3 regions of the Vibrio sp. PID23_8 genome follow, and region 3 is predicted to be linked to each of the others. Evidence: predicted binding sites of a transcription regulator. Region 3 holds the regulator's gene; each other region holds the start of a gene.
The links. The regulator PurR, encoded in region 3, represses purine synthesis genes. The targets are predictions, from matches to a motif close to TNANGNAAACGTTTNCNTNA.
Positions count from the first base shown of each region.

Region 1: a site for PurR is predicted at 2,016-2,035, ahead of glyA (serine hydroxymethyltransferase). Genes of this name have one in related genera too.
Region 2: a site for PurR is predicted at 3,342-3,361, ahead of pyrD (quinone-dependent dihydroorotate dehydrogenase). Genes of this name have one in related genera too.

Region 1 is NZ_LIXE01000002.1:482,400-486,576, forward strand. Features, by position in the region: gene lipA (lipoyl synthase) at 1-363, shown strand, start outside; gene glyA (serine hydroxymethyltransferase) at 708-1,958, opposite strand; gene AK966_RS06220 (YitT family protein) at 2,306-2,908, shown strand; gene gmhB (D-glycero-beta-D-manno-heptose 1,7-bisphosphate 7-phosphatase) at 2,978-3,529, opposite strand; gene metN (methionine ABC transporter ATP-binding protein MetN) at 3,861-4,177, shown strand, end outside.
Region 2 is NZ_LIXE01000006.1:153,590-157,766, forward strand. Features, by position in the region: gene rlmKL (bifunctional 23S rRNA (guanine(2069)-N(7))-methyltransferase RlmK/23S rRNA (guanine(2445)-N(2))-methyltransferase RlmL) at 1-939, opposite strand, end outside; gene AK966_RS12515 (cell division protein ZapC) at 1,448-1,990, opposite strand; gene pyrD (quinone-dependent dihydroorotate dehydrogenase) at 2,155-3,165, opposite strand; gene AK966_RS12525 (NAD-glutamate dehydrogenase) at 3,463-4,177, opposite strand, start outside.
Region 3 is NZ_LIXE01000001.1:294,317-298,493, forward strand. Features, by position in the region: gene torD (molecular chaperone TorD) at 210-857, shown strand; gene purR (HTH-type transcriptional repressor PurR) at 1,292-2,296, shown strand; cyclic di-GMP riboswitch class I at 2,576-2,665, shown strand; gene AK966_RS01320 (TfoX/Sxy family DNA transformation protein) at 2,782-3,372, shown strand; gene AK966_RS01325 (TVP38/TMEM64 family protein) at 3,491-4,177, shown strand, end outside.

The DNA of each region.
Region 1 (4,177 bases), on a different contig from region 3:
TATCGTAAAGCTCGCCCAGGCGCGAACTACAATTGGTCGCTACAGTTACTGCAAAAATTCAAAGAGCAGCATCCAAACGTACCGACTAAGTCAGGCCTGATGATGGGACTGGGTGAGACGAAAGAAGAGATCGTTGAAGTACTGAAAGACCTTCGTGCACACGGCGTAACCATGCTAACTCTAGGCCAGTACCTTGCGCCAAGCCGTCACCACCTGCCAGTAGAGCGTTACGTTCCACCTTCAGAGTTTGACGAGCTAAAAGAGATCGCACTAGAGCTTGGCTTCACCCATGCAGCGTGTGGTCCATTCGTTCGCTCTTCTTACCATGCCGACATGCAGGCGCAAGGTATTGAAGTGAAATAAGCACTGACTTACTTTGATGAGGAAAGGTTGGCTCTATGCCAACCTTTTTTGTATCTAACTTATATACTCCCAGAATTGGAGCGTTCATAAGAGATTTTCTCGAACAAAAAGCGCATCATTCTGACGAGCCTAAGCGATATCAGGAATCTGCTTTCAACGCACTTTAATTAACAGTGGTAACAAGAGATTCCCTATTCTAGAAAAACAAAAAGGCCCTCAAATGAGGACCTTTAAATTGGGTGAACTTTCGAAATAGATGGGGCGAGTTCTAGGAGAACACACGGAGTTTGCTTCTAGCAAATGAGTATGTTCGACAACGAAATCAGCTCACTCTACGAAGAAAGTTACGCGTAAACTGGTAGACGCTTACAGATCTCTAAAACTTTCTGTTTCGTTGCTTCGATAACTTCCTCGTTGCCGATGTTATCTAGAACGTCACACATCCAGTTCGCAAGCTCTTTCGCGTCTTCTTCTGTGAAGCCACGACGAGTGATTGCTGGCGTACCAACACGAATACCAGACGTTACGAATGGGCTACGTGGGTCGTTTGGTACAGAGTTCTTGTTTACTGTGATGTTTGCTGCACCTAGCGCTGCATCTGCATCTTTACCAGTGATGCCTTTGTCGATAAGATCAACGAGGAACAGGTGGTTCTCCGTGCCGTTAGATACGATCTTGTAGCCACGCTCTTGGAATTGACCAACCATCGCTTTCGCATTTTTCACTACGCGCGCTTGGTACTCTTTAAACTCAGGCTCCATTGCTTCTTTAAACGCCACTGCTTTACCAGCAATAACGTGCATTAGAGGGCCGCCTTGACCGCCTGGGAATACGGCTGAATTCAGCTTTTTGTACATATCTTCGCCAGCGTTTGACAAGATAAGACCACCGCGAGGGCCTGCCAGTGTTTTGTGTGTAGTCGTTGTTACTACGTGAGCGTGTGGAACTGGCGTTGGGTACTCCCCTGCAGCGATAAGACCAGCAACGTGCGCCATGTCTACGAATAGGTAAGCGTCAACTTTGTCTGCGATTTCACGCATGCGTTTCCAATCAACGATTTGCGAGTAAGCAGAGAAACCACCGATGATCATCTTAGGCTTGTGCTCAAGCGCTAGCTGTTCCATCTCGTCGTAGTTGATTTGACCAGCTTCGTCGATACCGTAAGGAATCACGTTGTAGTGCTTACCAGAGAAGTTCACTGGAGAACCGTGAGTTAGGTGGCCACCGTGTGCTAGGCTCATACCGAGAACTGTGTCGCCTGGGTTTAGAAGCGCCATGTACACTGCGCTGTTTGCTTGAGAACCTGAGTGAGGCTGTACGTTCGCGTACTCACAACCGAACAGTTGACATGCACGATCGATAGCGAGTGCTTCAGCTTTATCTACGTACTCACAACCACCGTAGTAACGCTTGCCTGGGTAGCCTTCAGCGTATTTATTCGTTAGCTGAGAACCTTGCGCTTCCATTACACGTGGACTTGTGTAGTTTTCAGAAGCGATAAGTTCAATGTGTTCTTCCTGGCGAAGGGTTTCTTCCTGGATAGCTGCGAACAGTTCCGCATCGTAATCTGCGATGTTCATATCACGCTTAAGCATCTGTATCTCCTGACTCAGATTAGTACTGAAAGTTGCAAAAAAAACCGAATAATGACCTAACGCAAACGTTTTCGTCACTCTAATAGCGCGCATTCTACAGAATTTGATCTAGGTCATAAAGAGAAATTTACAATTTTCTCATGCAGTTTTTTCATGATGACATGTATGGTTTATCATAGTGATATTGCAATCGATTCACTATGTAAACCTGAGTGTCAATTTTACGCTTTACACCCTGTAAAACGATAATTACATAGGTTTACCGCAAATTTTACCCCCTAGCTACCGAAAAGATCATCTTTTTACTACTATGCATGCCCCAAAACTTAGCAATAAATACAATATTGATGGAAAAACACTCAAATAAAGAAGATTGGATTGCGATTTTAACTGGCACATTTCTGGTTGCTCAGGGCGTATTCTTTTTACAGTCTACTAATCTGCTAACGGGCGGCACCACTGGACTGGCTCTTTTAATTACCCAATTTACGCCGTTTAGCTTTGGTGTTCTGTATTTTATCGCCAACTGCCCATTCTACTTATTGGCATGGAAACGCTTCGGGGGCCGTTTTGCGATTAACAGTGCTATCTCTGGCGCTTTGGTTTCCGTGTTTGCTGACCACTTATCTCTGCTGATTTCACTTGAATCCATCAATGAAGTTTACTGCGCCGTTGCAGGAGGCTTATTGATGGGCTTAGGCATGTTAATCTTATTCCGTCATCGCTCTAGCTTGGGTGGCTTTAATGTCCTGTGTTTGTTCATTCAAGATAAGTTTGGCATTTCTGTCGGCAAATCTCAGATGGCCATTGATGCGTGCATCCTGTTTGCCTCTTTCTTCTTCGTCACGCCTTGGATTATTGGCCTGTCTATTCTTGGCGCTTTTGCCTTAAACCTTGTACTCGCAATGAATCACAAGCCGCATCGCTATTCTGTGACCTATGGGTCTTAACCAAAAAGACAAAAAAAAGCCAGCAATCAATATGCTGGCTTCTTAATAAATCTTACGTTTGATATAGCGTTAACGACTTAAATATGCAGGAACGTCTGCAATGCTATCAAGTACAACCGTCGCGAGCGCTTCACCTTGTTCAGTGACAGGCTTACCTGTGCGAACCAAAATCTTAGTGCCAACGCCAGCCGCTTCTGCAGCCATCATGTCTTCGGCTTTATCGCCGATCATCACAGATTTCTCCATGTCGATCTTCAAGAAGTCACGCGCAGAAATGAACATGCCTGGTTTTGGCTTGCGGCAATCACAATCTTGTTTGTATTCGCCAATGCCATGTTCTGGGTGATGTGGACAATAATAAAAACCATCGAACTCAACGCCATTATCGACGAAGTTCCAATCCATCCACTGAGTTAAAGATAAGAAACGGTCTTCACTGTATTTACCACGCGCGATACCCGATTGGTTGGTTACAAGCACCAATAGGTAACCTTTATCTTTCAGTGCTTTCGTCGCTTCAAACACACCATCAATGTACTCAAAATCATGTTCATCATGAACATAGCCGTGGTCAACGTTGATCACGCCGTCACGATCGATAAAAACAGCAGGTTTTGCCAAAACGTATTTCTCTATTAACTCGGTTTAATCTGATTATTACACACCTTATAAACTTCAACACTATCTAATTCGTGTGAAGCCGACACAAAACAGTTGATTTGTTAGCAGAGAATCGGTAATTCTGGAAAACCACTCTTTTTCATACTTCTTCTTGTTTACGTACTGAAATAAAACATCCATACACTTAGACGTCTAGACGTAAAAATATCTATTGACTTCATTTCGCTTACCCCATAGCATCAACTGAGAATTGAGATAGAGTTCAAAATTTACTCCTGTTAAAAGCCGTTTTTAACAGTGAAGGTCCCAGTATCTCTGTGCAGGTTGAAACATGATAGAAATAAAAAACGTCAATAAAGTGTTCTACCAAGGAAGCAAAGAAATTCTTGCCCTCAAGGACATTAACCTAGATATCGCGAAGGGCACCATCTTTGGTGTGATCGGCTCATCGGGCGCGGGTAAAAGTACCCTGATCCGTTGTGTCAACATGCTGGAAGCCCCAACATCAGGCTCAATCATCGTTGATGGCGTTGATCTAACTACATTAAGCAAAAAGCAGCTGGGAGAAACTCGCCGCAACATCGGAATGATCTTCCAACACTTTAACCTGCTGTCGTCTCGCACCGTTTTCGACAATGTCGCCCTTCC
Region 2 (4,177 bases), on a different contig from region 3:
CTCACCGTAAGGTGGGTTTGATACGATAACGCCAGCTTCAAAGCCTGCCGGACGAGTAATTGTCGCCGCATCACCTTGCGCAAATTCGATTAGCTCTTCAACACCAGCTCTGCGGGCATTGTCTTGCGCCACTTTCAGAACTCTAGGGTCGTTATCGAAGCCAAAAAACTTAGCGTCAACTTTTTTGACGCCGCGTCGCGCTTGAACATTTGCTTCAGACTTAATCTCTGCCCACGTCTCTGGTTCAAAATCTTCAAGGGATTCAAAACCCCATTGCTTACGCTTAACGCCAGGCGCCATATTTGCTGCCATCATCGCCGCTTCGATAAGGAGCGTACCTGAACCACACATAGGGTCGAGTAAAGGTTGATGACCATCCCAACCACAGCGTAGGATGATAGCTGCCGCTAAAGTTTCACGCAGTGGCGCACGGCCAGACTCTGGGCGGTAGCCACGTTGGTGCAGGCCGCTACCCACCATATCAACACCTAGAATTGCTTTGTCTTTGTGAAGGCGTACGTGAACACGGAGATCTGGAGACTCTTTACTGATGTTCGGACGAGGTAAGCCCTTCTTTTCAAAGCAATCTACGATGCCATCTTTTACCTTCATTGCACCATATTGACTGTTGCGGATTTCTTTGTTTGTACCGTTAAAGTCCACCACAAAGCGCTTAGAACTGTGAAATTGGTTTACCCAGTTAATTGAAGACGTAGACAGATAAAGATCCATATCGTCATTACAGGTAAATTCCGATAAAACACGTACAAATCGAGACGCCAAGCGGCTCCACAAACAGCAGCGATAAATTTGCTCATTCGTTGCTTTAAATTTAACGCCTGCCTGTACTGGTTTTGCGTTTTCAATGCCTAGATTTGTCAGTTCTTCAACAAGCAAGTTTTCCATGCCGTTTGAAGTTACCGCGAGATATTGATTCATAGTGTTCTTTCGCTGATAAAAAATAGCTTTAATTATACCTGACTTTACGATCAATGCCTCGTTTTTAAAGGTATTTTGACTCTGCTAGTACAAATTGCCACCAAATCTCTGATCAGTAACTTCCACCAAACCATCATTTATCCTCCGGTGCTACCGTTTTTCCCCAATTAATATTTATCGTACTCAAATGCGAAGTGAATACTTATTTACATAGATTTTGGTCTATACCAATCATAAATTCACACTGAAAATTACTTACATAATTGCGATATAGAGGAATAAATGACGCAAAATTCAGTTCAGCTCTGGGTTATGTTCACAGATTTTGTAGGAAATATTTTGCGTAATAGTGACTTAGTTCATGATTACATGAGCATTAATTAACCAGTAATCTGTGTGATGACGCTTCAAAAAAGCAGAGGACGGCATGGGAAAAGTAAAAAAAAATCGACCGGACTGGTCGATTAATGCAAACAAAGGAACGAAATGAAGTAAATCAAAAGGGAAATTATCCCACCATCGCCATAGGGGCTAATACAAACAGGTGGTTGGCACTGGCCATTCGATCATGCATCACTTTGATTGGTTGTCCAAAGTGTAGTGTCTTATTGTTGCTAAGAAGGAAATCTTCTTGCCCAACATAAATGCAAAGACTGGATGTCTCGCCGGGATCAAGAACGATGAACACACCTTCAGAATATTGATTAGTAAGGAAGACCATATCCCCTTCTTCCGGCTCATGACCACAGGATTGCGCATCAAAAAACCAGCTCTTAGGTTGGACAGGCTTATGAAAACGGTTTGCTGCAACGCAGTAGAGAGTGAGCTCAGCTTGACGGTATTCACTGATGTCGAGACAACGAATCTTTTCGCTGTAGGTTTGAAACGCGCTTGCGTCATCGACAGTAAACTCATTGTTTGAGAAGGCGCAGTTGACCAGCAGTTTACGGCACAGATTGGTTTGGAAAATCATCTCCTCCCCTAAGTCCAGCATTAGACACGCTTTTTGCTCGTCAAAATACCAATTCCATTTGTCGCTAGGTTTAAGCATTATTCCGTTCTCTCGTGACTCGTGACTCAGTGGTAAGAGGTAAGACGCTTAATTACCTACTCATGATTTCAAATTTTACAAATGAACGGATAAAAAAAAAGAGGAAACGCATTCCCCTTTTTTATGTTATAACTATCTACTTCTCAACAAGTTAACTGCGAGTTTTATAGATTCTTAACGATATCACGTACCAGACCAGGGCCATGATATATAAAGCCGGTGTAAACTTGAACTAGTTGAGCACCTGCCATCATTTTTTCTTTCGCTGCGACATATGAGTCAATGCCACCCACGCCGATGATCGGAAGTTTATCACCTAACTCTTCATGAAGTTTGCGAACCACTTCGGTAGAACGTGATTGTACTGGACGGCCACTTAAGCCACCCGCTTCATTCGCATGCTTCATACCTTCAACGATCGTACGATCCAACGTGGTGTTCGTCGCGATGACACCATCAATCTCATTCTTCAACAAAGATTCACAAATCTGACTAATTTCGTCATCAGTCAGATCTGGCGCAATTTTCAGTGCTAGCGGTACATACTTACCATATTTGTCTGCAAGCTCAGATTGTTTTGCTTTTAATTCTGATAGCAATTCGTCTAACGCTTCACCATATTGAAGAGAGCGTAATCCTGGCGTATTTGGTGATGAGATATTCACTGCAATGTAGCCAGCATACTCATACACTTTCTCCATACAAATCAGGTAGTCCTCTGCTCCTTTCTCAATCGGTGTATCTTTATTCTTGCCGATATTGATACCAAGTACACAGTTGAACTTTGCCTTCTTTACATTCTCAACAAGATGATCCACCCCCATATTGTTGAAACCCATTCGGTTGATGATACCTTCCGCTTCAACTAGACGGAACAAGCGAGGCTTATCATTACCTGGCTGTGGGCGAGGCGTTACGGTGCCCACTTCGACAAAGCCAAAGCCCATCGCATCAAATGCCTCGATGCATTCGCCATTTTTGTCTAAACCAGCAGCTAGACCGACTGGGTTACGAAATGTCAGTCCCATACATTCTACTGGACGGTTTGGTAGCTGTTGTCGATAGAAAAGATCGAGAGGTGTTCCGTTAAAACGCTGGAAATTTTGAATTGCAAGATCATGTGCCTTTTCGGCATCAAGTTGGAAAAAGCCAGTTCTGGCTAGACGGTAAAGCATTGTGCCTCCGAAAGAAAAAAGCCCCGTGTAAACGGGACAATATTATTTACTCTTTTTGCAAGTAATTCAATGAAAATGAATGAATTAAGAAAAATAGTATCTTTACTTTAACGATTTTACATAAAATCAATAGATTAACTATCAAACTCCCCATCAAAATTGGCAACTTATATTCAAAAAGCAAACGGTTTCATCCAATTTTAAACACAACAAACGTGACACTGTCGCTTATTTTGTTTATTTGGAAAACAAAAAAGCCTCGTGTTGACGAGGCTCTTGTAATTTTAATTTACTCTCCTACTCGCTTGCTGAGCAATTTAAGTTAAGGAGAACAAGCTCACGTAGCGCAACAGAGAATTTAGCAAACTCGTGTACGGAACCCACCTTAAATTCATTAAGAATACTCTCCCAGCGATGTAATGAGGATTCATTACTCATGATCCAATCATCGAGAGCTTGCATCACATCAAGATCTGGCGTCGAACATCCACAATTTAAGACTTGCGCAGTTAACTGGCGTTGCTGCCAATCGAGATCTTCTCTAAATGCGGCTCTTGCTAATGCTTGCCAGTTGTTATCCACCGCTTGGCTATTGATTTGTTTCAAGAACCAGTGTAGTGACAAACGATCACCTAAGTTAAAGTAAAGTTTCGACGCCTGCTCAACCGTTTTGCCAGTCTCGTTAGCGACAGCTGATATATCAAGTGCAGACTGAAGGCTAGATAGACGAGCAACATGATTTGCAAGCTTCTCTTCTACTCCACACGCCATCCATTTCTGTGCAAGTTCGTTATGCTCCTCAACTTCTGATGCGACCAGCATATCGTCTAATGTTTTAGTGATGGCATGTACATCACCTTTGTACATGGCAACTAACTCCGTCACTGTACTCTTCGCACTACGATTGCGTAATAGCCAACGGGAGATCCGACGCAACGCACGACGAACATAAAACATGATTTCATACTGCGCCGCAGCCGTCGCAACATTATCTAATGCACGTGTCTGCTGG
Region 3 (4,177 bases):
ATTTCTAGTCATAGATACATAAAAAAGCAAGATTTTGCGATTTTATTGATTCAAAGCAAGCTTATTTGTAGCCATTAACAAAAGAGCATATTCTTCCACAAGGCATCATAATTATAGTTACTGCTATTCATTTTAATTGTTTACACTTAAGGAAATATTCTCAAGTGACTTCAAGATGCCGTTTTAAGAGCATCATTCAGGAGCAAAAAATGCAAGAAGTGAAAGCTTTTAATGAAAAACGTGCCGAAATTTACTGGTGGTTTTCTAGCCTGTTCGCCAAAGAACTGACCGAAAAAGAACTAGAGACTTATCATAGTGTTGAAATTCGAAGCTTTTTAGCTGGTTTAGGTGAAAATAAATCCCTTAAACCAGCCGTAGACTCGCTTGTGGACGCTTTAAACCGCTTACAAGATCGTGAAGATGCCCAATTAGAACTTGCCGCAGACTTTTGTGAACTTTTCCTTAAAACAGAAAAACATGGCGCCCTTCCATACGCATCGATGTATATTGGTAAATCTGGACTGTTAAACGACAAGCCAGCAGAAGAAATGGAAAAACTGATGGCCGATTTTGGTGTTCAAGTGGACGTAAATCTCAAAGAGCCCGCAGACCATTTAGCCGTTGAGTTAGACTTTTTGGGTAACATGATCATCCGCTCTAACGAACTCGAGCAAGAAAAGCATATGGAAGAAGCATTCACCAAACAGAACGATTTCATTCAGCAACAGCTGTTAACTTGGTTACCGCCATTTGCTGCCAAGTGTAAACAATTCGATGAATTTGGCTTCTATGTTAGCGTTGCACAACTATTAATTGCATTTTGTAAACTGGACAGCAATTACCTTCTTGGTGAATAATTGCCGCCTATTTTGGGGAGTTCAGAGCTCCTTATTTGTTCGTTCAGTTTTAGTCTGGCGTAGAAAAGCCTTTTCATTTCGCAGTTAAAATGTGACTTGAAATACACAAAACCACAGCTGAAAACATTGCCAGCGTGCTCGCATCAGTCTAAAATGTGAACGCAAACGATTAAATATGATTTATATGTAAACCGCTGAAATATAGCGGTTTTTGTGTTTTATTAACATCATTGCTGATCCATTCCTTATTGTAACTAAAAGGAATAATACTCTCAGCAACGAATGTTGCTACAAACCTTTATTATACCGATTTCGGAACAACCACTGCCTGAACTATTGAGTACTACTTTCCTCATAACACTCGGTTTGCGCAGATACTAAGCGTAAGGTTGTATTCACTACGGTATTAAGTAGCTCGATACAGGACATCATTTATGGCCACTATAAAAGACGTTGCTCGCTTAGCCGGCGTTTCTACCACAACAGTTTCGCACGTAATTAATAAAACGCGCTTTGTTGCAGAAACAACCCAAGAAAAAGTAATGAAAGCAGTTGATGAACTAAATTACGCGCCAAGTGCTGTTGCCCGCAGCTTAAAGTGTAACTCAACCCGTACTATCGGCATGTTGGTAACACAATCAACAAACCTATTCTTCTCTGAAGTTATTGACGGTGTTGAAAGCTACTGTTACCGCCAAGGATACACACTGATCCTATGTAATACTGGTGGTATCTATGAGAAGCAACGTGACTATATTCGAATGCTGGCAGAAAAGCGTGTTGATGGCATTTTAGTGATGTGCTCGGATTTAACCGAAGAGCTACAAGAAATGCTGGATCGCCATGCTGATATACCAAAAGTTGTCATGGACTGGGGCCCAGAAAGCTCAAAGGCGGATAAGATCATCGACAACTCTGAAGAAGGTGGTTACCTAGCAACGAAGTTCCTGATTGACAATGGTCACACCGATATTGCATGCCTAAGCGGTCACTTTGATAAAGCAGCATGTAAAGAGCGTATTTCTGGTTTTCGACGTGCAATGGCTGAAGCAAAGCTACCAGTAAACGAAGAGTTAATTCTCGAAGGTAACTTCGAGTGTGATACGGCAGTACTTGCTGCAGACAACATTACGGCAATGGATAAACGCCCTACTGCGGTATTCTGTTTTAACGATACCATGGCATTAGGCTTAATGAGCCGTCTACAACAAAATGGCATAAAAATCCCTGATGATATCTCAGTGATTGGCTATGACAATATTGAGCTTGCGGAGTTCTTCTCGCCTCCTCTAACGACTATTCACCAACCAAAAAGACGTGTTGGTAAGAATGCGTTCGAGATTTTACTAGAGCGAATCAAAGACAAAGAACACGAAAAACGCATTTTTGAAATGCAGCCTGAGATTGTGGTTCGTAACACCGTTAAGAAATTGAACTAACTCCCCCTCAAGTTTATAAAGCGCTCTTCGGAGTGCTTTTTTTATTTCGTAAAATAAAATTTTTTAAGCATTTCACATTACTTATATAATCAAAAGCTAAGATAAATTGCTGTTTTAACTAACTTGTTGCCCATTTCCTACATCAAGCTTTTGTATGGCAAGTAGACATTTCAAAATATGAAATTAGACACATTAAGATGGCACCATTAGTTGAATAGAGATCACACTTTAGTGTTTGAAACGTGATGTTAATGCAATATACGAAGTATTCTCCTCTTGTCACGCACAGGGCAAACCATTCGAAAGGATGGGACGCAAAGCCTCCGGCCTTAACCACTAAATATAGTGAAAGGTAGCGGGGTTACCGATGGCAAATATGCATTAAGTGAGTTTACCCTTTAATGACATTGTGTCTGCATGCATTTGCTAATCTCTCGGACCTGATTTTTGGTGGCGTAATATTAATTACACCGAGATAACACACCATGGATAAACCGATACTCAAAGACTCAATGAAGCTGTTTGAGGCACTTGGTACGATCAAGTCGCGCTCAATGTTTGGTGGCTTCGGGCTTTTCGCTGATGAAACGATGTTTGCACTCGTTGTGAACAATCAACTTCATATTCGAGGAGACCAAAAAACTTCATCTGACTTCGAGACTCAAGGATTAAAACCGTACGTCTACAAGAAACGTGGATTCCCCGTAGTGACGAAATACTATGCTATTTCTGATGATTTGTGGGAATCTACTGACCGCTTGATTGATGTTGCTAAGCTATCTCTAGAGACGGCTAAGCAAGAAAAAAAGCAACAAGCGAGCACTAAGCCAAACCGTTTGAAAGATCTTCCTAATCTACGCTTAGCGACTGAACGCATGCTAAAGAAAGCAGGCATCGATTCCGTCGAAGAGCTAGAAGATGAAGGTGCCTTAAATGCTTACAAAGCAATTCAAGATACGCATACCTCTACGGTAAGTATTGAGTTGCTGTGGGCGTTAGAAGGGGCAATCAACGGTACGCATTGGAGCGTTGTGCCTCAGTCTCGTAGAGAAGAGTTGATGTTCGCGCTTTCATAACGCGCGATTCAGCATGACATTGAGTAAAAACCGCAGTTTTGATACTGCGGTTTTTTTTTGAAATTTTTTCTTCTTCCATTCTGTCTTATTATCTAAGCTGCGAAATGGAGTAACGACAATGAATAAAAAACTGATTTTAGGTCTGTTCCTACTTGCGACGGTCATCTTTCTAGGGGTGAGCTTCAGCCAATATTTAACGTTAGAAAACGCAAAAGCACAGCAAGAGGCTTTGAATACGTTTATTAACCAGAACTTCGCTTTCGCTGCAGCGACGTATTTCTTTGCCTACATCGCAATTACGGCGTTCTCGATCCCTGGCGCCGCTGTTGTTACTCTGCTTGGTGCTGCTCTATTCGGTTTCTGGGCTAGCTTATTACTGGTTTCTTTTGCCAGCACCATAGGTGCTACCATCGCCTTCTTAAGTAGCCGCTATCTATTGCGTGAGTGGGTGCAAAGTAAGTTTGGCAATAAGCTAAGTGCTATTAACCATGGTGTTGAAAAAGACGGGGCATTTTACCTATTTTCACTGCGCCTCATTCCCGTGTTCCCCTTTTTCTTAATCAATCTACTGATGGGCTTAACGCCAATGACGGTGGTTCGATTCTACTTAACCAGTCAAGTTGGTATGCTGCCAGGAACGGCCGTCTATCTCAATGCAGGTACTCAACTCGCAACCATAGATAGTCTGTCCGGCATTATGTCTCCAGCAGTATTGGCGTCATTTGCATTGCTTGGGTTATTCCCTATCATCGCAAAATGGGTCATGAATAAAATCCGGCCAGTTCAGGGGCAACCGAATGGAAAC